3 regions of the Ferrimonas gelatinilytica genome follow, and region 1 is predicted to be linked to each of the others. Evidence: predicted binding sites of a transcription regulator. Region 1 holds the regulator's gene; each other region holds the start of a gene.
What was found. The regulator LexA, encoded in region 1, represses DNA repair genes until DNA is damaged. The targets are predictions, from matches to a motif close to TACTGTATNNNNATACAGTA.
Positions count from the first base shown of each region.

Region 1 (7,396 bases):
CCTGTTCGGTATCGGCATCCTCTCCCAACATTCCCATGGTTTTCAGTTTCGATGTGAGAGTCGTGAACACCTTCTTATCGAAGAACTCCGGCGCACTGATCCCATGCAGCCGGGACATTCGCTCCGCCAGGGCGATGCTGTCCTTCTCCAGCGCCCCCCGCTCGATCCCCGGTTCACTCTGCAACCGCGACAGGACGATGGCGTAGCGCTGGATCGTTTCCTGGATAAGGTCCGCCAGATTACAGAGCACCGCTCGATGGGCGTGGCTGGGCTGCAGCCCTTTGTCGCAGGGCTCCAGCAAGTCGTGCATCACCAGTTCGTTGATCAGCCCTTCGACCTGACGCTCGACATCGTCAAGGTCGAGGCCCATGAACAGCTCAGCCTGCAACAGCGGGTAGAGGGCCCGGATATGTTCGATCAGTGACTCCTTGGAGTGACAGCCTCCGCGCAGCAGCAGGGCGGCGATCAGGGCAGGCAGAACCAGCAGATGGAGACTGTTATTCCGGTAGTAGGTCATGGAGACGGCGGTGCCACTATGGATGCTGATGATTTCACCCATGTGATCTCGGCTGACGTCGAACTTATTCAGGTCAAGCACCATCTGCAGCACCGCCTTGCCATCCCCCTCTGGCACTGTGGTGCGGGCGGTGTAGGGCACCGCGCGGAGCAGGTCCAGGTAAAGGTCCAACTGCTGCTCCAGGGCATGGCGCTCCATGGCGTGCTGCTCTGTGGCCAACAGCACGCTGGCGGTGAGGGTCATGGCGGAGGCGGCAGCGGCGTCATTGATGTTGCACATCAGTTTATTGGCCAACAGGTTGACCGTCGGCGTGAGCCAGGACTGGCGGCCTTCGCCACGCTTCTGCTCCTCCCGCCAGTCGGGATTGGCTTGATTGAGGAACTGGTGAATGGTGATCGGCTCGCCGAAGTTAACGTAGCCCTGACCGTAGTTGCGCAGTTTACGCAGGGCAGAGAACACCTGCCAGGCGTTCTCCTTCTCCTTTTTCTTGCCGGCCAGCTCCTTGTGGTAGGAGGTCACCTCCATCACGTGGTCGTATCCCAGGTAAACGGGGACCAGGGTCACCGGCCGCTCGAGTCCACCCAGCACTGAGTTGACCGTCATGGCGATCATTCCGGTCTTGGGGGGCAGCAGACGCCCGGTGCGTGAGCGCCCGCCTTCGGTGAAATACTCCACTGAGTAGCCGCGCTTAAACAGTTGGTCCAGGTATTCACGGAACACCGTGGAGTAGAGCTTGTTGCCCTTGAAGGAGCGGCGGATGAAGAAGGCGCCACCGCGGCGGAAAATGGGTCCGGCGGGCCAGAAGTTGAGATTGACCCCGGCGGCGATGTGCGGCGGCACCATTCCCTGCTGGTAAATTACGTAGGAGAGCAGCAGGTAGTCCATGTGGCTGCGGTGGCACGGGACGAACACGATCTCGTGGCCATCCTGGGACAGTTGACGTACCTGCTCGGCGCCGCGGACGTTGATCCCTTTATACAGCTTGTTCCACAGCCAGCCCAGGAAACGATCCCCGATACGCACCAGGCCTTCCGAGTAGTCGGCCGCGATCTCGTCCAGGTACTCATGGGCCCGCTGTCGAGCCTTCTCTTCGCTGATATTTTTGCTCCGCGCCTCTTCGGCGATCGCTTCCTTGATCGCCTCGTCAGCCAGCAGGCTGTGGAACAGGGCCTGACGATCCGGCAACCGGGGGCCGGTAGCCACGGTGCGCTGACGGCCGAAGTGTACCCGAGCGACCCGGGCCAGCTTGTTGGCGATGGTGCTGTCGGTACCGTGATTATCGGCCATGTAGCGCAGAGAGACCGCGCGGGAGAAGCGGATAAAGTTGTCGCGGCCCAGTACGGTGATGATGGCGGTTTTGCGAAGCCAGGTCGGGTTGGGCTTGTTGAGCAGGGTCGCACTGACACTGACCTCTTTACCGGGGTTGCGGCCCCACAACAGGCTTACCGGAACCACCTGAATATCGAGATCAGGATCCTGGCGGTGAAGTTCCAGCAGACGTTCGAACTGGCCCTTGAAGTCGGTGCTGTTGCCGCGACCAAAGAGCGGGGTAGCCTCCGCCAGCGCCACCATCCGGGCGACAGGTTCACCATTAATGGTGAGGGGGGCGAAGGGGCTCGGCAGCCCAAGACGCCGACAGCATTCGTGCAGGGCCAGACGATCGGAAAAGGCGTCATGAGGCAAGACATAAACCAAGGGCCGATTGAGATCGAGATCCAGCTCCTCCACCGGGTTTTCCGGGATAGGTTTGCTTTTTACCAACAGCTTCTGCATCCAGTTGATCGGTTGCTGCCAGGGCTTGAGGGTCTTGTGGCTCACGCGTCTGCTTCTCTTGGGCTTAGAACGGTAGGCGCAGAGTGTACACCCAAAGCTAAACGCTGGCAGCAGCCAAGGGGCGGTTGGCGCTTAAGAGGCCCGGATAAGCGGTAAAAAGTCATAGTGATCAGACCTCTGGAAGCGCTTTTTTAATACTTATGATGAGGATGGTGTTGAAATCACCAGATACCTGTATATGATTACAGTATCTCTACTGTACGAATAAACAGGGAATGCCATGAAGCCGCTGACGCCGCGACAGGAGCAGGTTTTTGACCTTATCCGCCAACATATGCAGGACACAGGGATGCCGCCAACCCGGGCGGAGATCGCCCGGCAACTGGGATTTCGCAGTGCCAATGCCGCGGAGGAGCACCTCAAGGCGTTGGCTCGTAAGGAGTATATCGAGATTGTCCCCGGTACCTCGCGCGGGATCCGAATCCTCTTTAACGAACCTGAACCCGAGCAGCTGGGACTGCCACTGATTGGCCGGGTCGCCGCCGGCGAACCCATCCTGGCCCAGGAGCATGTCGAATCGCACTACCAGATGGATCCCAGCCTCTTCCATCCGGAAGCCAGCTACCTGTTGCGGGTTCGCGGTGACTCCATGAAGGAGATCGGGATCCTAGATGGTGACCTGCTGGCGGTACACCAGACCCGTGAGGCAAGAAACGGCCAGGTGGTGGTGGCCCGGGTTGGAGACGACGAAGTGACGGTGAAACGCTTCCAGAAGAGGGGCAATGTGGTCTATCTCCATGCGGAAAATGAGGAGTACGCCCCCATCGTGGTGGATCTCAAGGAGACTCCGCTAACCATCGAAGGCCTCGCCGTCGGAGTGGTACGCAATGGAGACTGGCAATAATGAAATTGCAGCAGGGAACGCGCTTCAATCACCCCGGTTTATGGCAGAGCTCGCGTCGTGCCTGGCCAGCTATGGACACCCAGTGTCATGACAGCCCGGGTGCCGGGCTCCAACGTGTGCTGCCGGCAGCGGCTGAGGCTGCGGGTCAGCAGGGCTGGGTGGTACTGATCAATCCCCCCGCTGGAAACTGGGCTGCCACGCTGGCTCGGGCCGGTGTCGACAGCCGCCGGGTACTGCGTGTCCGTAGCAGCGACGATGTTGAGGCCCTCTGGGCCCTGGAGCAGGCCCTGACAGGGGCGACCTGCGCCCTGGTGCTGGGCTGGTTGCCGGTTTTGGATGCGCGGGATCGGCGTCGGTTGCAGCTGGTCCAACGCCGTGCCCACTGCTCCGCTTACCTGTTTCACGGTGAGCGTGGGGAGATCCTCCACCTGGCCAACCCGGTTCACTGAAACACTCTCCGCCCTGCCTGCAGGATGTTCTTGATCAACTTTTACTCAGCCTGTAGCTTAACTTACGAATTCAATTAGAAAACTTGGCAGCAGTAAAGGCAGATGTTGCGCAGCTCTATCGCGTATGCCCATGCCCATTTCGGGGAAGGAGCTGACATAGGGCTGAGTCGTACTGTGCAAGCTCTTTCTGGACGTTGCGAAAGCAATGCTCAGAGGAGAAGCGTCTGTGAAGTACAAGCTGTTGGCCTGGATGGCCCCATGGATGGCGACGCCCTTCATGGCCAAAGCCTCGCTTTGGAATATGACCCCGGGGGTCACCGAAATCAGTCAGCAGGTCTACAGCCTGCACATGACCATCTTTTATATCTGCTGTGCCATCGCCTTCGTGGTGTTTGGCGTGATGATTATCTCGCTGATCCGGCATCGCAAATCTAAAGGTGCGACTCCCGCCCACTTCCATGAAAGCACCAAGGTGGAGATCGCCTGGACCGTGGTGCCCTTCCTTATCCTCATCGGTATGGCCGTGCCCGCGACCAGTACCTTGATCGCGATGGAAGATCCCAGCGATGCGGATCTCACCATCCAGATCACTGGTTCCCAGTGGAAGTGGCACTACCAATACTTCGGTGAGGATGTGGGCTTCTACAGCCTGCTGTCGACGCCGAAAGCGCAGATAGAAAATCAAGCCGCTAAGGGCGAGAACTACCTGCTGGAAGTGGATAAGCCCCTGGTTCTGCCCACCAATCGAAAGGTGCGTTTCCTGTTGACCTCCGATGATGTGATCCACTCCTGGTGGGTACCGGCTTTCGCGGTGAAAAAGGATGCTAACCCGGGATTTATCAATGAAGCCTGGACTCGGGTGACTGAGCCCGGGATCTACCGGGGTCAGTGTGCCGAGCTGTGCGGCAAAGACCACGGTTACATGCCGGTGGTGGTGGAGGTGTTGCCCGAAGCGGAGTTTGATCTCTGGCTGGAGCAGCAGAAGCGCCTGGCCGCCGATGCCGAGGCCGCCGAGCGTGACTCCCTGTCCGAGCAACTGGGGTTGTCCGAATCCATGACCCTGGGGGAGCAGGTCTACAACGGTCGTTGCGCCGCCTGTCATCAGCCCAACGGCATGGGACTGCCAGGGGTTTTCCCGGCGATCAAGGGCAGTCCCGTGGCGCTCGGGGACGTGGCGGCGCATATCGATATCGTTGCCCACGGCCAGACTGGCACGGCGATGCAGGCGTTTGCGGATCAGCTCAGTCTGAAGGAGTTGGCGGCGGTGGTGACCTATCAGCGCAACGCCTTCGGTAACGACACCGGCGACGTGATCCAGACCCGTGAAGTCAACGACCGTCTTAATGGCGGCGAGCCTGACGAGGCCGGAACCGGGGCAAAGCACACTGAGCCCAACGAGGTTGTCGAGCCCACCTCTGCCATTGAGGCCAGCACCGAAACGACGGCTGCCCTGACCCTGGAACAGGCGATGACGCTGGGGAGCGAAATCTACAACGGACGTTGTGCGGCCTGTCACCAGGTCAACGGCATGGGCGTACCCGGGGCCTTCCCCGCCATCAACGGCAGTGCGATCGCCCTCGGCGAGCCGGCAGAGCATATCTCAATCGTGGCCGAAGGCCGGGCCGGTACCGCCATGATGGGTTTTGCCGGCCAACTCAGCGCGAGAGAGCTGGCGGCGGTGGTGACCTACCAGCGCAATGCCTGGGACAACCAAACCGGTGACCTGATCCAGGCCACCGATGTCGACGCCGTGGCCGGCCAGTAGCAGGAGAGCAACAATGACAACGGCTTTAAAGACCCCCCAGCAGGATCAGCTCGGGCACGTCGAGACACAGAGTGATACTCACCACCATGACCACCACCTTACGGGGTGGCGACGCTGGCTGCTGACCACCAACCACAAAGAGATCGGCACCCTCTACCTCTGGTTCAGTTTCGCCATGTTCCTGATCGGTGGCGCGATGGCGATGGTGATCCGCGCTGAGCTGTTCCAGCCGGGTCTTCAGTTGGTGGATCCCCACTTCTTCAACCAGATGACCACGGTCCATGGCTTGATCATGGTGTTTGGGGCGGTGATGCCCGCCTTCACTGGCCTCGCCAACTGGATGATCCCGATGATGATCGGGGCACCGGACATGGCACTGCCGCGGATGAATAACTGGAGCTTTTGGATCCTGCCTTTTGCCTTCGCCTTGCTGATCGGCAGTCTCTTTATGGAGGGGGGTGGCCCCGCCTTTGGTTGGACTTTCTACGCCCCGCTGTCGACCACCTTTTCCGGTGACTCCACCGCCCTGTTCGTGTTCTCGGTACACATCATGGGGATCAGCTCCATCATGGGGGCGATCAACGTCATCGTGACCATCGTCAACCTGCGGGCACCCGGGATGACCTGGATGAAGTTACCGCTGTTTGTCTGGACCTGGCTGATCACCGCCTTCCTGCTGATCGCGGTGATGCCGGTACTGGCCGGGGTGGTCACCATGGTGCTGACCGACAAGTACTTCGGCACCAGCTTCTTCGATGCCGCCGGTGGCGGTGATCCTGTGATGTTCCAGCATATCTTCTGGTTCTTCGGCCACCCAGAGGTCTACATCATGATCCTGCCGGCATTCGGCGTGATCTCCGCTATCGTGCCGGCATTCTCTCGCAAGAAGCTGTTTGGCTATGCCTCCATGGTGTATGCCACCGCTTCCATCGCCGGCCTCTCCTTCCTGGTGTGGGCGCACCACATGTTCACCACTGGCATGCCGGTGGCGGCAGAGCTGTTCTTCATGTACTGCACCATGCTGATCTCGGTCCCCACCGGGGTGAAGGTGTTCAACTGGGTCGCCACCATGTGGCGGGGGGCGATTAGCTTCGAGGCGCCGATGCTGTTTGCCCTGGCGTTTATCGTACTGTTCACCATCGGCGGCCTGTCCGGCCTGATGCTGTCGCTTACCCCGATCGACTTTCAGTACCACGATACCTACTTTGTGGTTGCGCACTTCCACTATGTCCTGGTGACCGGGGCGGTGTTCTCCATCATGGCGGCGGCCTACTACTGGCTACCTAAGTGGACCGGTCACATGTACTCGGAAACCCTGGCACGGTGGCACTTCTGGTGCTCCATTATCTCGGTCAATGTACTGTTTTTCCCCATGCACTTCCTGGGACTGGCGGGGATGCCGCGACGCATTCCGGATTACGCATTGCAGTTTGCCGACATCAACCAGGTGGTTTCCATCGGCGGGTTCGCCTTCGGCCTGTCCCAGCTGATCTTCCTGGCACTGGTGATCAAGTGCATCCGCGGTGGCCAGAAAGCCCCCGCCAAGCCCTGGGACGGGGCGGAGGGGCTGGAGTGGACCGTGCCATCACCGGCACCACTGCACACCTTCGATACCCCGCCGGTGGTGAAGTAGATGAACGCACCGCAATCGCAACCGGCACAGCACGGGCGCCTCGCGGCCCGGCTGCTGCTGGTGGTAGTGGGAATGTTCGGGTTCGGCTTTGCCCTGGTGCCCCTGTATGACGTTTTCTGCGACATCACCGGGATCAATGGCAAAACCTCCCAGGAGGTGGCGGCATTGAGTACTGGGGTGGATGAAAGTCGCACCGTCACCGTGGAGTTCGTGACCTACGTCCGGGGAGACATGCCCTGGGAGTTCAAGCCAGTAACCGAGCGGATCCAGGTACATCCTGGGGAAACACATCAGGTGGCGTTCCTGGCCCGAAATCGCTCCGGCGAAAGCACCGTAGGGCAGGCGATCCCCTCAG
Region 1 covers NZ_BAABLF010000014.1:142,554-149,949, forward strand. The annotation lists gene plsB (glycerol-3-phosphate 1-O-acyltransferase PlsB) at 1-2,335, opposite strand, end outside; gene lexA (transcriptional repressor LexA) at 2,571-3,194, shown strand; gene ABD997_RS11815 (hypothetical protein) at 3,194-3,643, shown strand; gene coxB (cytochrome c oxidase subunit II) at 3,870-5,408, shown strand; gene ctaD (cytochrome c oxidase subunit I) at 5,422-7,041, shown strand; gene ABD997_RS11830 (cytochrome c oxidase assembly protein) at 7,042-7,396, shown strand, end outside.

Region 2 (7,396 bases), on a different contig from region 1:
CGCCCCCCTCTCCAACCTGGTGTTCCTGGGCCCCTTCCTGTCGCTCTTTTTCATCAGCCGCTTCCTTGGCGAAGCGATCGCCATGAGCACACTGGCAGGCCTCGGATTGATCGTCGTTGGCCTGGCAATCCAGCAACTGGGGCCAAGGTGGCGTCGCCAGGACGCCACCGCGAAGCCCTGAACCTTGGGCGATGACAATCTTTTTCTCAGAAAGTTGTTTCGACATATCCGGTGCTTGCAGCGGATCCCTGCAACTGCTTATGCTTGGGATTGGGTGCAGGGATTGATTGCCCCTCCGATGTGTGGAGAATGGCCGCCCAAAATCAATTTGCCGGGAGCGGGGAACAAGGTGCAAAACTGGAAATGGGGGCTGTTCGCGCTGTTGCTGCCCGCCCTGAGTTGGGGGCAGGCGCGAACCGTTGAAGAGGTGATGGAACACTTCGGGCCGGTGGCTCGGGAGCGCCTGTTTGATTACTGGCAACAGCTGCCTTTTGACATGGAGATCCGGGCCGCCAAGTGGGTTGCCATCAAGGATGCCCAGCGGATGGAGGTCTGGCTGCAGGATCAGGGCCTGAACTGGCACAAGTTGCGGGACTACCCCATCCTGAAACTCAGTGGCAGCCTGCGCCCCAAGATGCGCGAAGGAGACCTTCAAGTCCCTGAAGGGGTGTACCGCATCGATGCAGCCAACCCTAACAGTGCTTTCCACCTTTCGCTGCGCATCGATTACCCCAACCGGTTGGATCGCCTCTACGGTGAGTTGGAACAGCGGGATGCCCTGGGTAACAACATCTTCATCCACGGTCAGGAGGTCTCCTGGGGGTGCCTGGCCATGGGCGACGACAACATCGAGGAGTTGTTCGTTCTGGCCCACGATATTGGTCTGAACAACATCGAGATGGTGATCACCCCCCGGGATCCCCGCCTTGAACCGCTGATCCGCCCCGCCGGCGTCCCGGAGTGGGTGGAGCAGAAATACGACAAGATACAGGCCAGCCTGGCGGAGTTGCAGACCCCTGTAACCATGGTCAGTCGATAACGCTTCGCGCAGCCTAGAAATAACAACGCCTCCCAAGGGGAGGCGTTGTTATTTGGTTCAATCAGCAAGGTGTTAGCCCTGGGACACCATCACCATGGCAGGGCGCAACAGGCGCCCATTGAGGGTATACCCCTTCTGCATCACCGTCATGACCGTATTGGCCGGGTGATCGGGGCTCGGAACCATGGAGATCGCCTGGTGCAGTTCCGGGTTAAATTCATCACCCTGGGGATCAACCGGCTCAATACCAAACTTGGCGATGCTGGCGAGGAAACTCTTCTGGGTCAGCTCTACCCCTTCAAGCACGGGCTTCACCAGCTCCTCCTCCCGGTTAGGGATCTCCAGTGCGCGCTCTAGGTTATCCAGGATAGGCAACAACTCGGAGGCAAACTTCTCCAAAGCAAACTTACGAGCTTTTTCAATATCTTGAGCAGTGCGACGGCGAATGTTTTCCACCTCGGCGGCGGCACGGACCACAGAATCTTTCTGATTGTTGATGGTCTCTTTCGCTGCCGCGAGCTCTGCCTCCAACTCCGCGATACGCTGCACGTTAGGATCAACCTCTACCGCGTCCTGCTTCACCTCTTCGGCTTCCACCTCCGCGGCCTGCTCATTATTAATCTCTTCTTGATCCACTACTTTTTGCTGCTCGTCGCTCATCACAACTCCGCCAAACCACTTTATTCACGAAAACACTGAGCCTATTATGGGGACGAAATCTGCCACTTCAAGGCCCCTCTGGCCCGGAAAATCGATGACCAAAACCTTTCATACCATCGGCCTCATCGGCAAGCCCAACCACGAGGGCGCCAATCAGACCATAGAGTTACTCTACCACTGGCTTACGGGCCAGGGCTACGAGGTGCTGCTTGAGCAGCGGGTCGGAAAGCAGCTGGAGGATGTCGAAGCCCAGAACCTGCCCCTTAACGAGTTGGGGGAGCGATGCGACCTGGCCATTGTGGTCGGAGGTGACGGGAATATGCTCGGCGCTGCCCGGGTGCTCTCCCGGTACGATGTGGCGGTTATCGGGGTGAACCGGGGCAATCTCGGTTTCCTGACCGACCTGCCGCCGGATGGCTTCGAATCACCCTTGAGTAAAGTGCTGGATGGCGAATTTGACACCGAGCATCGCTTTTTGCTGCAGGCGGAGGTGTATCGTCACGGTGAACTCAAAGCCTCCAACAGCGCGGTCAATGAAGCGGTCCTCCACCCGGGGCGGGTCGCCAATATGATCGAGTTCGAGGTCTATATTGATGGGCAGTTCATGTACAGCCAGCGCGCGGATGGCATGATCGCCTCGACGCCGACCGGCTCCACCGCCTACGCCCTCTCCGCCGGCGGGGCAATCCTGACTCCGAATCTTAATGCCCTGATCCTGGTACCGATGTTCCCCCACTCCCTCTCCGGCCGCCCTATCGTTGTCGACGGCAACAGCGAAGTGAAGCTGATCGCCTCCCCCGAGATGGGTGATCGGCCGTTGGAGGTCAGCTGCGACGGTCATGTTACCCTTGCCGCCCTGCCCGGCGACGAGATCATCATCCGCAAAGCGGACCATGCCCTGCGCCTGATCCATCCCAAGGGACGCAACTACTTCGAAGTCCTGCGCAGCAAGCTAGGCTGGGGCAGCAAACTGTTCTAAACGGCTCCTCTTCCCCTCCTCTACGCCCAGATATAGGAGGCACATCCCTCTTTAATGACGCTCGTAAACCGTCGAACTTACCTCTTCCCTCCCTCATCAATCCGCGCTTTCAATAGCGGAGGCTTCCGACCCTCCCGGGGCCGATGAAATTTTCTTGCCGCCGGCCTTTACTGCACACACATTCCCCATATACTGTCTCCATATACAGTGTTTATTCATACAGTACTTCGACAAGGATGCAGTATGCTCACTCAGCTGACCGTCAGTCACTTTGCCATCGTGAAATTTTTGGAGCTGGATTTCTGCGCCGGGATGACCAGCATCACCGGGGAAACCGGAGCGGGTAAGTCCATTGCCATCGATGCCCTTGGCCTCTGTCTCGGCGGCCGTGGCGAAGCCAGCATGGTGCGTGCCGGCGCCGAACGTGCGGAACTCTCCGCACGCTTCGAGCTTTCCGCCATTCCGGCGGCACGCCAATGGCTGAAGGATAATGCCCTGGAGAACGATGAAGAGTGCATCCTGCGCCGCACCATCTCCACCGAGGGCCGCTCCCGGGCCTGGATCAACGGTCACCCGGTGCCCCTGGCACAGCTTAAGAGCCTGGGGGAACTGCTGGTCAGTATCCATGGTCAGCACGCCCACCACAGCATGCTCCATGGTGACGTGCAGTTGGACCTCCTGGATCAATACGCCGGACACCAACGACTTATCGATGACTGTCGCCGGGGCTATCAGCGCTGGAAGGAGATCGACAGCGCCATCGAGCGCCTGGAGCAGGCCCAGTCCCAGCGCCAGGCACGCGCTCAACTGCTTGAGTACCAGGTGCAGGAGCTGGACGAGTTTTCCCTACAGCCGGGCGAGTTCGAGCAGATCGAACTGGAGCATAAGCGCCTCGCCAACAGCGGCAGCCTGATGGAGCAGAGCCAACGTGCGCTTTACCTGCTGAGCGAGGGTGAGGACGTGTCGGTACAAAGTCTGCTGTCCCAAGCCATCAGCGAAGTGGAGTCGCTGCATGGAAATGACCCGAGCCTGAGTAACGTCCTGACCATGCTGCATGAGGGGATAATCCAGATCCAGGAGAGCAGCAACGAGCTGGATGCCTACCACAGTAAACTGGAGTTGGATCCGGAGCGCTTCCATGAGCTAGAGCAACGGCTATCCCGGGCCATGAGCCTGGCGCGCAAACACCAGGTTCCTCCCTCTGACCTCGCGGCGCACCACCAGTCCCTGGCGGATGAACTGGTCCAGATGGCCGGCGATGATGACCAATTGCAACAACTGCACAGAGAGCGACAACTGGCCCGGGAGGAGGTCAGCGCGGCGGCCCTCAAGCTGCACAAGAGCCGTCAACGCTACGCCAAGGAACTGGATAAGCTGGTGACCGCCAACATGAAAGCATTGGCGATGCCCCACGCCCGCTTCCAGATCGATCTTCAACATCAGCCTGAACGCCTCAGCGCCGAGGGGGCGGATCGCGTCCAGTTTATGGTTTGCACCAACCCGGGCCAGCCGATGCAGCCCTTGGCACGCACCGCATCCGGTGGTGAGCTGTCCCGAATCGGTCTGGCGATTCAGGTGATCACCGCTCGCAAGGTGGCCACGCCTACCTTAATCTTTGACGAGGTGGATGTGGGGATCTCCGGCCCCACCGCTGCGGTGGTGGGCAGGATGCTGCGTCAGTTGGGACAATCTACCCAGGTCTTCTGCGTCACTCATCTCCCCCAGGTCGCCGGTAACGGTCACCAGCACATGTTTGTTTCAAAACAGACCCAGGGGCGCAGTACGGAAACCCAGATGTTGCCTCTGCAGGGTGAAGCACGAATCGATGAACTGGCCCGTCTGCTGGGAGGCGATGTCATCACGGACAATACCCGCGCCAATGCCAGCGAGCTACTGGTGCACTGAACCCGGTAACGCGCTCGGTAGCGGATGGAAAGGCGCCGTTATCTCCTTGCCGTCCCAGGCACTGGCTGATGCCCTTTTTTTCCCGTGAAACCTTGAGGTATGATGCGCTCCTAAACAAAAAAGCAACGCAGAGAATAAAATGAAGCAGTTTCGGACGCTGGTATTGGCTGCGACCCTCACCACAGCGGTGTCAGGGTGTTCGGTCTTTGATTGGATGGTTTACAAGATCGACATTCCACAAGGGAACTTTATTGAGCAAGTTCAAGTAGATAAGCTGCGTGTAGGGATGACGCCGGAGCAGGTTGAGTTCGTCCTGGGACGTCCTGTGCTTCGTGACAGTTTCGCTTCCGACACCTGGTACTACGTGTATCAGTTTAAGAATGGCCGTACCAATGAATTGACCCGAAAAGAGCTGGTGGTCAACTTCACTGACGGCAAAGTCAGCACGCTCAAGGGAGATTATGAGGTCGGGGATGACTTCTATACCCCATTGGACGCCGGTCGCCCCTAAACACGGTTTTATCTCTAGTCATCTATTTCGGCCGACCCATCCAGTACGAATTTAACGAATAGAACACCCCTTCTGCCATACGGCAGAAGGGGTGTTGAGGGGGGATGAACAAACACCATCAGAATGCCTGAAGTGTTATCTATTTTCTGCCCTCATCGTGGGTAACGGTGACTGTCTTCTTTTCGGAAGTAACATTGCCAGCGTCGTCCTTGGCTTTGAATACGATTGTGTAGATACGATTATCAAGTAAACCTGATCGTTCGGCGCGCAGGAAGATGCGCCCGTCCTCCTTAATATCTATGTCCCGCGAAGTGTTACCATCTCCACGTTCGTTTTCGCTGTCGGCGCTAATTACCGCCTCCAACCAGACATCGGGTGAAGAGTCTTGATTGTCGCTTACTTGAATTTCTACGTCGATTTCTACCATTTATAGATGCCATGCCAGAATTTGGAGGTCGAGAAATGAAAAATGTAAACAAGGCCTTTGATGTGCTGAGAATAGTATTTATTATCCTTAGCCCAATACCGGCCGTCATGTTTAGTTGCTTATATCTATTGGTACAATCTGCGGAGGGATTTGGAGCATTTGGCGTAGCCCAGGTGCTGCTTGTACCAACCACTTTAAGTGTTGCAATGACTCTGGCAGGAGTTATCGTGGCCTTCTGGGCCAAGTACCTAGGCGAAAGGTTAATAGAACTAGTCTTAACAACTCTCTTATCCAGCTCTGTATTGATTTTCATATTCATTATCAAAGTTGTTTTGTGAAAACAGGTATTACTGGCGATACCATTCCTCGGTCATGATATGTCTTCCCGTTCTGCACTCAATGCTAGCATTCCGAGCTAAATACCTAACACAACTTTAAAAAATATAAACATTAACTTTGGACAAATAAAGATAAGAGACCTGCATAAAAAACATTAATAAAAAATAGGATGTATAGTGTTTCGATGTAAATATATGATTAATAAAGGTAGAGAACTGTGCCAGACAGGCTCCGCCTGTGCTCGAACCGACCAGCAAAGAATCTTTGCGAAATCATATAATCTGAGACACCAAATTATTATCAAAGCAGGCCTGGAAAGTTTAATTATTATGCGAACGTCATCGCACCTTGCTGCTTCGCACGAATTAGAGGTTGATTCGACGTACTGACTCACGCCTAACATGAGGAAGATGCTATTGAGGCAGGACTCATCGTCGATAAGAGAAACAGTAAGCGTCATTCGTTGGGACATACGGCCTCCATGCCGATCTTTTAGCTTTGTGGCACACAGCATCTTTACTATGCTTATTACTAAGTCCGCAATAGATATCAGGAAATTCGATATCAACAGTTTCCCACTTTCTCCGAAAGGACATGTAGAAAAGTGAATAACTCTAACGCCATATATATTCTTAGCAGGATACCTAGTGTGTGTAAGTTTTTAAGCGAATGCACCATAAATCTCGACACACCTAGCCGGGGCCAATTTGGTAAATGAATCACCCCGACTTTCATAGACGCATAAAATAAGGATTTTAAGTATCTATCAGACCTTGGCATTACAATTTTTAGGTATCTATAGGACCTTGGGTATTCCACTATGACCTTGCAGACTTTGAATACTTTACCCAGTTCCTCGACCAGATTGAGCAAGCAGAACTTGTGTTTGATGATTAGTTGTGCACTTTCGATCAAAGTTGGTAACCCTCTGTTTTTCCGAACGAAGTGTCTGATTAGGTCTGGTTCAATACTCTTTATCTAAAAAAACGCAGCCTCTCGGCTGCGTTTTTTCTATCGCTTTAAAGGCTACTGGTAAACCTACTGAGCAATCACATGAGCCTTGTATTCCCGGGTATCCAGCGTCAGCAGGAAGTGCTTCAACACGTCGTAACCCAGCAAGCCTTTCGTCTTAACCCCTTTCTGGATCCGGGTCCCGGTTAACACAGGATTAAGCTTCCTCAGGTTAGTGGCCTCCCCTTCCCCTGGGATCACCGTCTCAACCTGCTCCAGCTGGTAGGGGCCAAAGGTCACCAGCGGCATCGAGAACGCTTCCGCCACGGCGCTCTCGTTAACACCCGAGAGATGCTGCAGTTCCTTCTCTTCAGTCACCAACTCATGCTCCAGCGCAAACAGGCGATCCAGCAGGAGGCCACTGCTGGCTCCGGTGTCCAGTGTCAGCCAGACATCTTCGCGATTATCCAGCCGGACCTGAACAGCAGGCAGCGTCGAATTTCGCTCCTGCCGGATCGACAGGTTATCCCAATCCCCTTCAACCGCATCACGGGTCAGCAGTCGCATGCGCTGGTTGGGGTAGTC
Region 2 covers NZ_BAABLF010000001.1:163,765-171,160, forward strand. The annotation lists gene ABD997_RS00795 (DMT family transporter) at 1-181, shown strand, start outside; gene ABD997_RS00800 (L,D-transpeptidase family protein) at 350-1,039, shown strand; gene grpE (nucleotide exchange factor GrpE) at 1,112-1,699, opposite strand; gene nadK (NAD(+) kinase) at 1,794-2,678, shown strand; gene recN (DNA repair protein RecN) at 2,922-4,583, shown strand; gene ABD997_RS00820 (outer membrane protein assembly factor BamE) at 4,723-5,094, shown strand; gene ABD997_RS00825 (hypothetical protein) at 5,234-5,521, opposite strand; gene ABD997_RS00830 (hypothetical protein) at 5,557-5,859, shown strand; gene ABD997_RS00835 (aspartyl protease family protein) at 6,899-7,396, opposite strand, start outside.
Region 2: a site for LexA is predicted at 2,884-2,903, ahead of recN (DNA repair protein RecN). Genes of this name have one in related genera too.

Region 3 (7,396 bases), on a different contig from region 1:
GGAAATCTGCTTCGATGGGAGGGGAAACTGTGATGTGGATCCGTTTGTTTTTTCACCAGGGGCTGTTAGGATGCGCGCCGCCGGCTCTTAGGAGCCGGCTTTTCTGTCGGTGGTGAGGAGTTCCTGGATGATCGAAGCGTTTTTACTGGCCCTGTTGGCCATTCCCGTGGTGCGTCTGGTCCGTCCCGGTGCCCGTTTGCTTTGGGCGTTTACGGCGGCTCCCCGGTTGCCACAGCGCCGCGTTCGTCAGGACGATTGATAAGCCTCAGCCGTCAGGCTGCTAACCTATTAGACTAAAGTATGAGAAGAGAGGGTCGGCAGGATGCTGGCATGACCACTGAATGATTTTGACCTGCCTGATTGTTTCCGCACTGCTGGTGCCCGTCGTAAGCCCCCTGGTCGATAAGGCCATCGATAAACTGGCGGATCGCTTGGCCCAACCTCCCGGCCCCAAGTCCTAATTTTGAATGGCGATGGCTTCCTGCCGTTGCCCTTTTCATGTGGCTACAGAACGCTCCGATGGGACTTGCCTAAAACTGATTAAATGGTAGTTTGCTTGCAAACACGCTAACCGGACGTTTTAAGCATGCCAAAGGCCAGTGAAGTAAAGAAAAATGCCGTCATTGAACACAACGGCAAAGTGTATTTTGTTAAAGAGATCAGCAAGCTGACCCCCAGTGGTCGTGCCGGTGCCAGTCTCTACCGGATGCGCCTCTATGACGTGGCCACCGGCGCCAAGGCGGACGAGAGCTTCAAGGCGGAGGAGATGATCACCCTGGCGGATTTTAGTCGACGGCAGGTCAGCTTCTCCTACGTGGATGGGGACGAGTATGTGTTCATGGATAACGAAGACTACACCCCGTTCAATTTCAGCAAGGTGAGCATCGCCGAGGAGCTGCTCTACATCACCGAGGAGACCCAGGGCCTGCAGGTACTGACGGTGAATGAGATGCCGGTGGCGATTGAACTGCCCTCCACCGTGGAACTGGAGATCGTCGAGACCGACCCTTCTATCAAGGGCGCCTCGGCGACCTCCCGGACCAAACCCGCGACCCTGACCACGGGGCTGGTGGTTCAGGTGCCGGAATACATCTCCAACGGTGAAAAGATCAAGATCAACACCGCCGAAGGGAAGTTCATGAGCCGTGCCGACGGCAAATAGGCCTCAGCTCTTTGAGAAGCCCGAAGCACTGCTTCGGGCTTTTTTGTGTCGAGCCACGGCCTTTGCTCACCCCAAGCGCTATCGGGAAGCGGTTTTTTCCCCGTGCTTGGGCGATAATAGGCGCAACTTTTCTTCACGAGTTTATCCATGCTCTCCTACCGTCACAGTTACCATGCGGGCAACCATGCCGATGTGCTTAAGCACAGTGTTCAGGCACTGATCCTCGAGGCGCTCAAAGCCAAACCCAAGCCTTTCATTTACCACGACACCCACTCCGGTGCGGGCCGTTACGATCTCAAAGATGCCCACGCCGAAAAGACGGGGGAGTATGTCGACGGGATAGGGCGTTTGTGGCAGCAGGACTGCCCGGAACCGCTGCACCCCTACCTCAAGGCGGTAAAAGCGTTGAACCCCAATGGCGATCTGCGCTACTACCCGGGCAGTCCTCTGCTCGCTCAGCGCCTGTTGCGGGAGCAGGACAGGTTGGTCTTGACCGAACTGCATCCAAGCGATCACCCGAGACTGATGCAGGAGTTTAGTGGCGATCGGCGTGCTCGGATCTTCAAGGAGGATGGCTACCAGCGTTTGAAGGCCAGCCTTCCCCCGCAGGAGCGCCGCGGTGTGGTATTGATCGACCCGCCCTACGAGCTCAAGGATGAATACCGGGATCTGGTGAAAGGGGTGTTGGCGGGGATCAAGCGCTGGGCCACAGGTACCTACGCCATCTGGTATCCGGTGGTGTATCGGCAGGATGTCGATTTTATCGAACGGCAGCTGAAGCAATCCGGTGTACGTAAGATCCTGCAGATAGAGCTCTGCGTGCGTTCGGACAGCAACGAGCGGGGAATGACCGGCTCGGGAATGATCGTGATCAACCCGCCGTGGACCTTGGAGCAGCAGATGCAAACGCTGTTGCCCTGGTTGACCCAGACCCTGGCGCAGTCTCCCCAGGCTCGCTTCCGGCTGGAGTGGATGGTGCCCGAGTAGGCGCGCCGCGGGCTTAACGAGGCCCCGCCCCGCGCGGCGGCTTTATCTCCCAAAAGCCTGTACATAAGTACAGGCTTTTTGTTGCCAGTCACCAACGCCTTGGGTACTCTGCTTTTAACACTTGTCGCGGCTCCCGCCATGGAACATCTTTATATTGCAGAAAAACCCAGCCTCGGACGCGCCATAGCGGCGGTCCTGCCCAAGCCCCATCGTCCGCATGAGGGTTATATCGAAGTGGGTAATGGCGACTGCGTCACCTGGTGTGTCGGCCACCTGCTTGAGCAGGTGGAACCCCAGGAGTATGACGCCAAGTATCAGCAGTGGCGAATGGAGGATCTGCCGATCCAGGTGAGCCAGTGGCAGCTCAAGGCACGCCGTGGCATGGGGAAGCAGTTGGCGGTGATCCGCAAACTGCTCAAGCAGGCGGGCACCCTGGTTCATGCCGGGGACCCGGATCGCGAAGGGCAACTGCTGGTGGACGAGGTGATCGATCACCTGGGTGTGAGCGCCGAGCGTAAAGCCGCCACCCAGAGGCTGCTGATTGCCGATCTCAACCCCGACGCGGTGCGTCGCGCCCTGGGTAAGCTCAAGCCGAACCGGGATTACATTCCACTGTCGGTCTCGGCGCTGGCCCGCAGCCGTGCCGACTGGCTTTACGGTATGAATCTCTCCCGGGCGTTCACGCTGCTGGGGCGGAGGGCCGGATACACCGGGGTGTTATCCGTGGGGCGGGTGCAAACGCCGGTGCTGGGCCTGGTGGTTCGGCGCGATGCCGAGAGCGAGGCCTTCGTACCACGGCCCTTTTACCAGCTTGATGCCCTGATCGCCCATGAAGAGGGGCCCATACGGGCTCGTTGGCAGCCCAGCGATGCCTGCGCCGCCTGGCTGGACGAGGATGGTCGCCTGCTGGCCCGCAAGCTGGCGGAGCACGTTGCGGGGCGTATCCAGGATCAGCCCGCCAAGGTGGTGACGGCCAGCTACGAGGAGAAGTCCCAGGGGGCGCCGCTGCCCTATTCATTGTCGGCGCTGCAGATCGATGCGGCCAAACGCTACGGGCTCTCCGCCAGCGAGGTGCTTGCCTGTGCCCAGAAGCTGTACGAGGGCCACAAGCTGATCACCTACCCTCGTTCGGACTGTCGCTACCTGCCCAAGGACCACAGGGCCGAAGCGCCGTCGGTGGTGTCCGCCATCGCTCAGAACCACCCGCCATTGACAGAGGCGGCGTCCGGTGCCGACCTGTCACTGCGTGGCCGCTGCTGGAACGATGCCAAGGTGACGGCCCACCACGCCATCATCCCCACCGCTAAGCGGGCTTCGACAAAGGCCCTCTCCGCCAGTGAGGCCAAGGTGTATGGGCTGATCGCCCGTCAGTACCTGATGCAGTTTTATCCTGCGGCCCGCTTTGCTCATGCGCACCTGGTGTTTGAGATCGCCGGAGGCGAGTTCGTGGCCAAGGGCCGACGACTTAAGGTTGCAGGCTGGCGCGCCCTGCTGGGAAAAAGCCCGCCAGCGGAGCAGGAGGAGACCGGCCAGACGTTGCCCTCATTGGTTGAGGGGGAGACGCTCATTTGCAGTGGCAGCGAGATCAAAGATTGCATGACGGAGCCGCCCAAAGCTTTCACCGAGGCCACCCTGTTGCAGGCGATGACCGGCATTGCCCGCTTTGTCCAGGATCCGGCCCTCAAGGGGATCCTGCGTGAAACCGATGGTCTGGGCACCGAGGCGACCCGGGCGGGGATCCTGGAGCTGCTGTTTAAGAGGGGGTTTCTCTGCCGGGAAGGCAAGGCGATCCGAGCCACCAGCGCAGGTCGGGGGCTGATCGGGGCACTGCCCGAGAGCGCCACTTACCCGGATATGACCGCGCGCTGGGAGAGCCAGCTGCAGGAGATGGCACAGAAGAGGGTTGCGTATGGCCCCTTCATGGTGGCACTGGAACAACAGATAGCGCAGATGGTAGAGGCTGCCCGGACCGCCTCTCCCCCGACCTCCCTGTCCGGGATCCCGGCGCCGGTAAGGCGAGGCCGAAAGGGCAGTGGTCGTCGCAGTGGATCTGGGGTGGCGGGCAGGCGTAAAGGGAAAGGGACGTCGAAGCACAGCGCGTCCCGTAGTTCGGCTTCTTGAACAGGCCGCGCCTGCGGAGGTTGGGCCAAGGCGAAGAGAGCGGTTGGTGCCACACGGATGGGCTGGTAACTTGAGCAGCCTGACCAGTACAGGGTTTGGTAACTGAGCAAGGGTGGATGGATGGCGAAGAAGATCTCAACCTCGGCATTGGCTAAGCGGTTGGACCTGCCGGCCAAGGGGCTGTTCGAGCGGCTGGAGCGCAGCGGATACCTGCGTCGCCAGGCCCAGCAGTGGCAGTTGACCGAGTGGGGGCAGCGGCTCGGTGGTGAGACCAGCGACAGCGAAAAGTTTGGCCGTTTTGTCGTCTGGCCTGAGGATCTCCTCCTGGCCGAGGAGTCGGGTACCCTGCCCAGTGAGCAGCTGGCGGCCGAGCTGTCACTGATCGACGCCGAGTTCTGCGGTTTGCTGCAGGTCTGTGGCTACCTGCAGCGCTGGCAGCGGGACTGGTGGGTGACCCTGGCGGGCCGCCGCCAAGGGGGCTGCCAGGGGATCTCCCCCCAGGATGGCCGGCCCATCAGTCGCTGGCCGAAAACCCTGTTGACCCAGGCCGCTTTTCAGGCCGCGTTGTCCGCCTATCGGGGCAGTGATGCGGACCGGCGCTCCACCCAGAGCTCGGTGGACAGTTTCAAGCAGCGTTTCGAGGCCAAGTACCGGACGCTGGATGGACATTACGTCTGCACCTTGGCGCAGCTCACCCTGGCCAACTTTCTCTACCTGCAGGGGGTGGCGTTTGCCTGTTTCCAGCCGCTCCCGGGGGAACTTGAGCTGGTTGCGCCCTTCTACCTGCCCCTGGCGGATCTCTACCTGGAGCTGCCGATCACGGAACCGGATGAGGCGTTTTCTGCCCGTCAGGCCTGGTACCAGGCGAACGGGATGAACTGGGTGGCGCTGGACGAGATGGAGCTCAGCGGTCAGGCGGCCTACCGTAGGTTGGGCCAGGCTGGCGTACGCTGGCCGGACCCGGGTTAGGCTAAACCGGCTGGGCGGTGAACTGTTGCGGCGGTGAGACCAGGCGATCCTGGCTGTCGATCAGCAGCAGCTCACGGCTGTTGCGGCTGTGGGTCAGCTCGAACAGGCCATACATCGCCCCGGCTACATGCTCCAGGGCGACCTTGAGATCCTGGCTCTGCAGGAACTTGGCGAGGAAGAGGGCCGTGGTGGCGTCACCGGAGCCGTTCATTGGTGTGGGGAACCGCAGCAGCGGCGCCGCCACTAACCAGGCTTCTTGCTCACTCACCGCCAGCATCTCGATCTGGTCCGCCGGGCCATCGCTTCGCAACAGGCTGGTGATCAGGACGATTTTTGGCCCTAGGGCGATCAGCTGACGCGCTGCCGCCAGTGCCGAGGGGAGATCCGTCACTTTGCGGCCGGTCAGAAACTCCACCTCGAAATGGTTGGGGGTGAGGATATCCGCATGGCGCACCACGGTATCGCGAAAGTGCTCCGGGACGCCGGGGCGCACGAAGATCCCCCGGTCGATATCCCCGATCACCGGATCGCAACAGTAAAGGGCGTCGGGATTGGCGCTTTTCACTTTGGCCACGGCAGAGAGGATCACGTTGGCCATCTCCGGGGCCCCCATGTAACCGGAGAGCACCGCTTCGCAACTCGGCAGCACGCCGCGCTCCTCGATCCCCTGGATCACCTCCGCCACCGTGTCCGGGGCAAACACCGGCCCGCGCCAGCTGCCATGCCCGGTGTGATTGGAAAACATCACGGTGTGGACCGGCCACACGTTGCAGCCCATCCGCTGCAAAGGGAAGACCGCCGAGGCGTTGCCGGCGTGGCCATAGGCCACGTGGGATTGAATGGAGAGGATATTCATCGGGTTGTCATCACCATCGTTAAGGTTGCGGGCGCACAGCATAAGGGAAGCGTCCGGGGGAGTCACCTGTTGGCGTCGGAGTGACCAGAAGCGGGTTACCTCCTGCCCAGTTAGATTGGCGGAGTTCACAAATCTCGATAGATTCTGCTACATTGCGCGCAACCACAAGCCATCGACACCGGAGATCTCCGTTGAAAATCGTACTCGCTATCCTGATTATTGCTGCCTCTCTGTGGCTCTACCAGCGCAACCTGACCAACAAGAAGCAGGTGGCGCATAACGAAGCCGCTGGCGAAGTCTTCTTACAGGAGAACGCCAGCAGGGAGGGGGTGGAAGTGACCGACTCCGGTTTGCAGTACGAGGTACTGCAAGAGGGGGCGGGCGACGTCTCTCCCAAGGCAACGGATAGGGTAACGGTGCACTACCATGGCACCCTGCTGGATGGCACTGTGTTTGACAGCTCGGTAGAGCGGGGCCAACCGGCGACCTTCGGGTTGAACCAGGTGATCCCCGGGTGGACCGAAGGGGTGCAGACCATGGTGGTGGGGCAGAAGAACCGCTTCTATCTTCCTGCCAAGTTGGCCTATGGCAATCGCGGAGTGGGAAGCATTCCCCCGGGCTCCATGCTCATCTTCGAGGTGGAACTGCTCGACATCGATTGAGCGCCGCCTGAAAGGGTTGGTAAAAACGGCTTGCCTCGGGCAAGCCGTTTTTCGTTGTGCTTATCGACCCGATGAAGAGGGGGAGGGACCGGTTTGCTCTTCCGTCGACCCACCGTTCTCCTCCTGGGCGGGGTAGTGACTGGCGTCCTCCTCGCTCAGATCGTTGGCGTAGCCCTTGGGCGGCGGGGCCCAGGCTCGGGCGTAGTTGGCGTGGCGGTCGCTGCGATCGCGCTTCATCACGGTACTGGCCTGCTGAACCGTGGCCAGGAAGTTGGCCCGGTACGCGGCGTTGGCGCGCCAGTCGTTTCCCTCCTGCCAAAGACGAAAGAGTTCGTCCAGGGTGCCATGTTCATGACGACGAAAGGCACGGATCTGCTGCTCTGCGGTGAAGGGATGGGTACCGAGGGCGACCAATGCCTGGTTGGCGACCTGCAGTGAGCCCTCGAGGGTTTCCCGGGTGATCAGATCCGCACCGGCCTGACGCAGTCGGTAGTAGTGGCCCCGGTCCCAGGCCCGGGCCAGAATGGTCAGGTGAGGGTGGTGTTGCCGACAGTGCTGTACCAGCTCTACCGCCCGCTCCTGATCATCGATGGCCACCACCAGCAGGCGCACCTCATCGATGCCGGCGCTAAACAGCAG
Region 3 covers NZ_BAABLF010000005.1:520,656-528,051, reverse strand. The annotation lists gene ABD997_RS04800 (hypothetical protein) at 128-259, shown strand; gene efpL (elongation factor P-like protein EfpL) at 587-1,162, shown strand; gene ABD997_RS04790 (23S rRNA (adenine(2030)-N(6))-methyltransferase RlmJ) at 1,310-2,149, shown strand; gene ABD997_RS04785 (DNA topoisomerase III) at 2,288-4,270, shown strand; gene ABD997_RS04780 (hypothetical protein) at 4,391-5,239, shown strand; gene pdxY (pyridoxal kinase PdxY) at 5,241-6,137, opposite strand; gene bamJ (BamJ family beta-barrel-assembly machinery protein) at 6,287-6,757, shown strand; gene ABD997_RS04765 (monovalent cation:proton antiporter-2 (CPA2) family protein) at 6,818-7,396, opposite strand, start outside.
Region 3: a site for LexA is predicted at 2,205-2,224, ahead of ABD997_RS04785 (DNA topoisomerase III). Genes of this name have one in related genera too.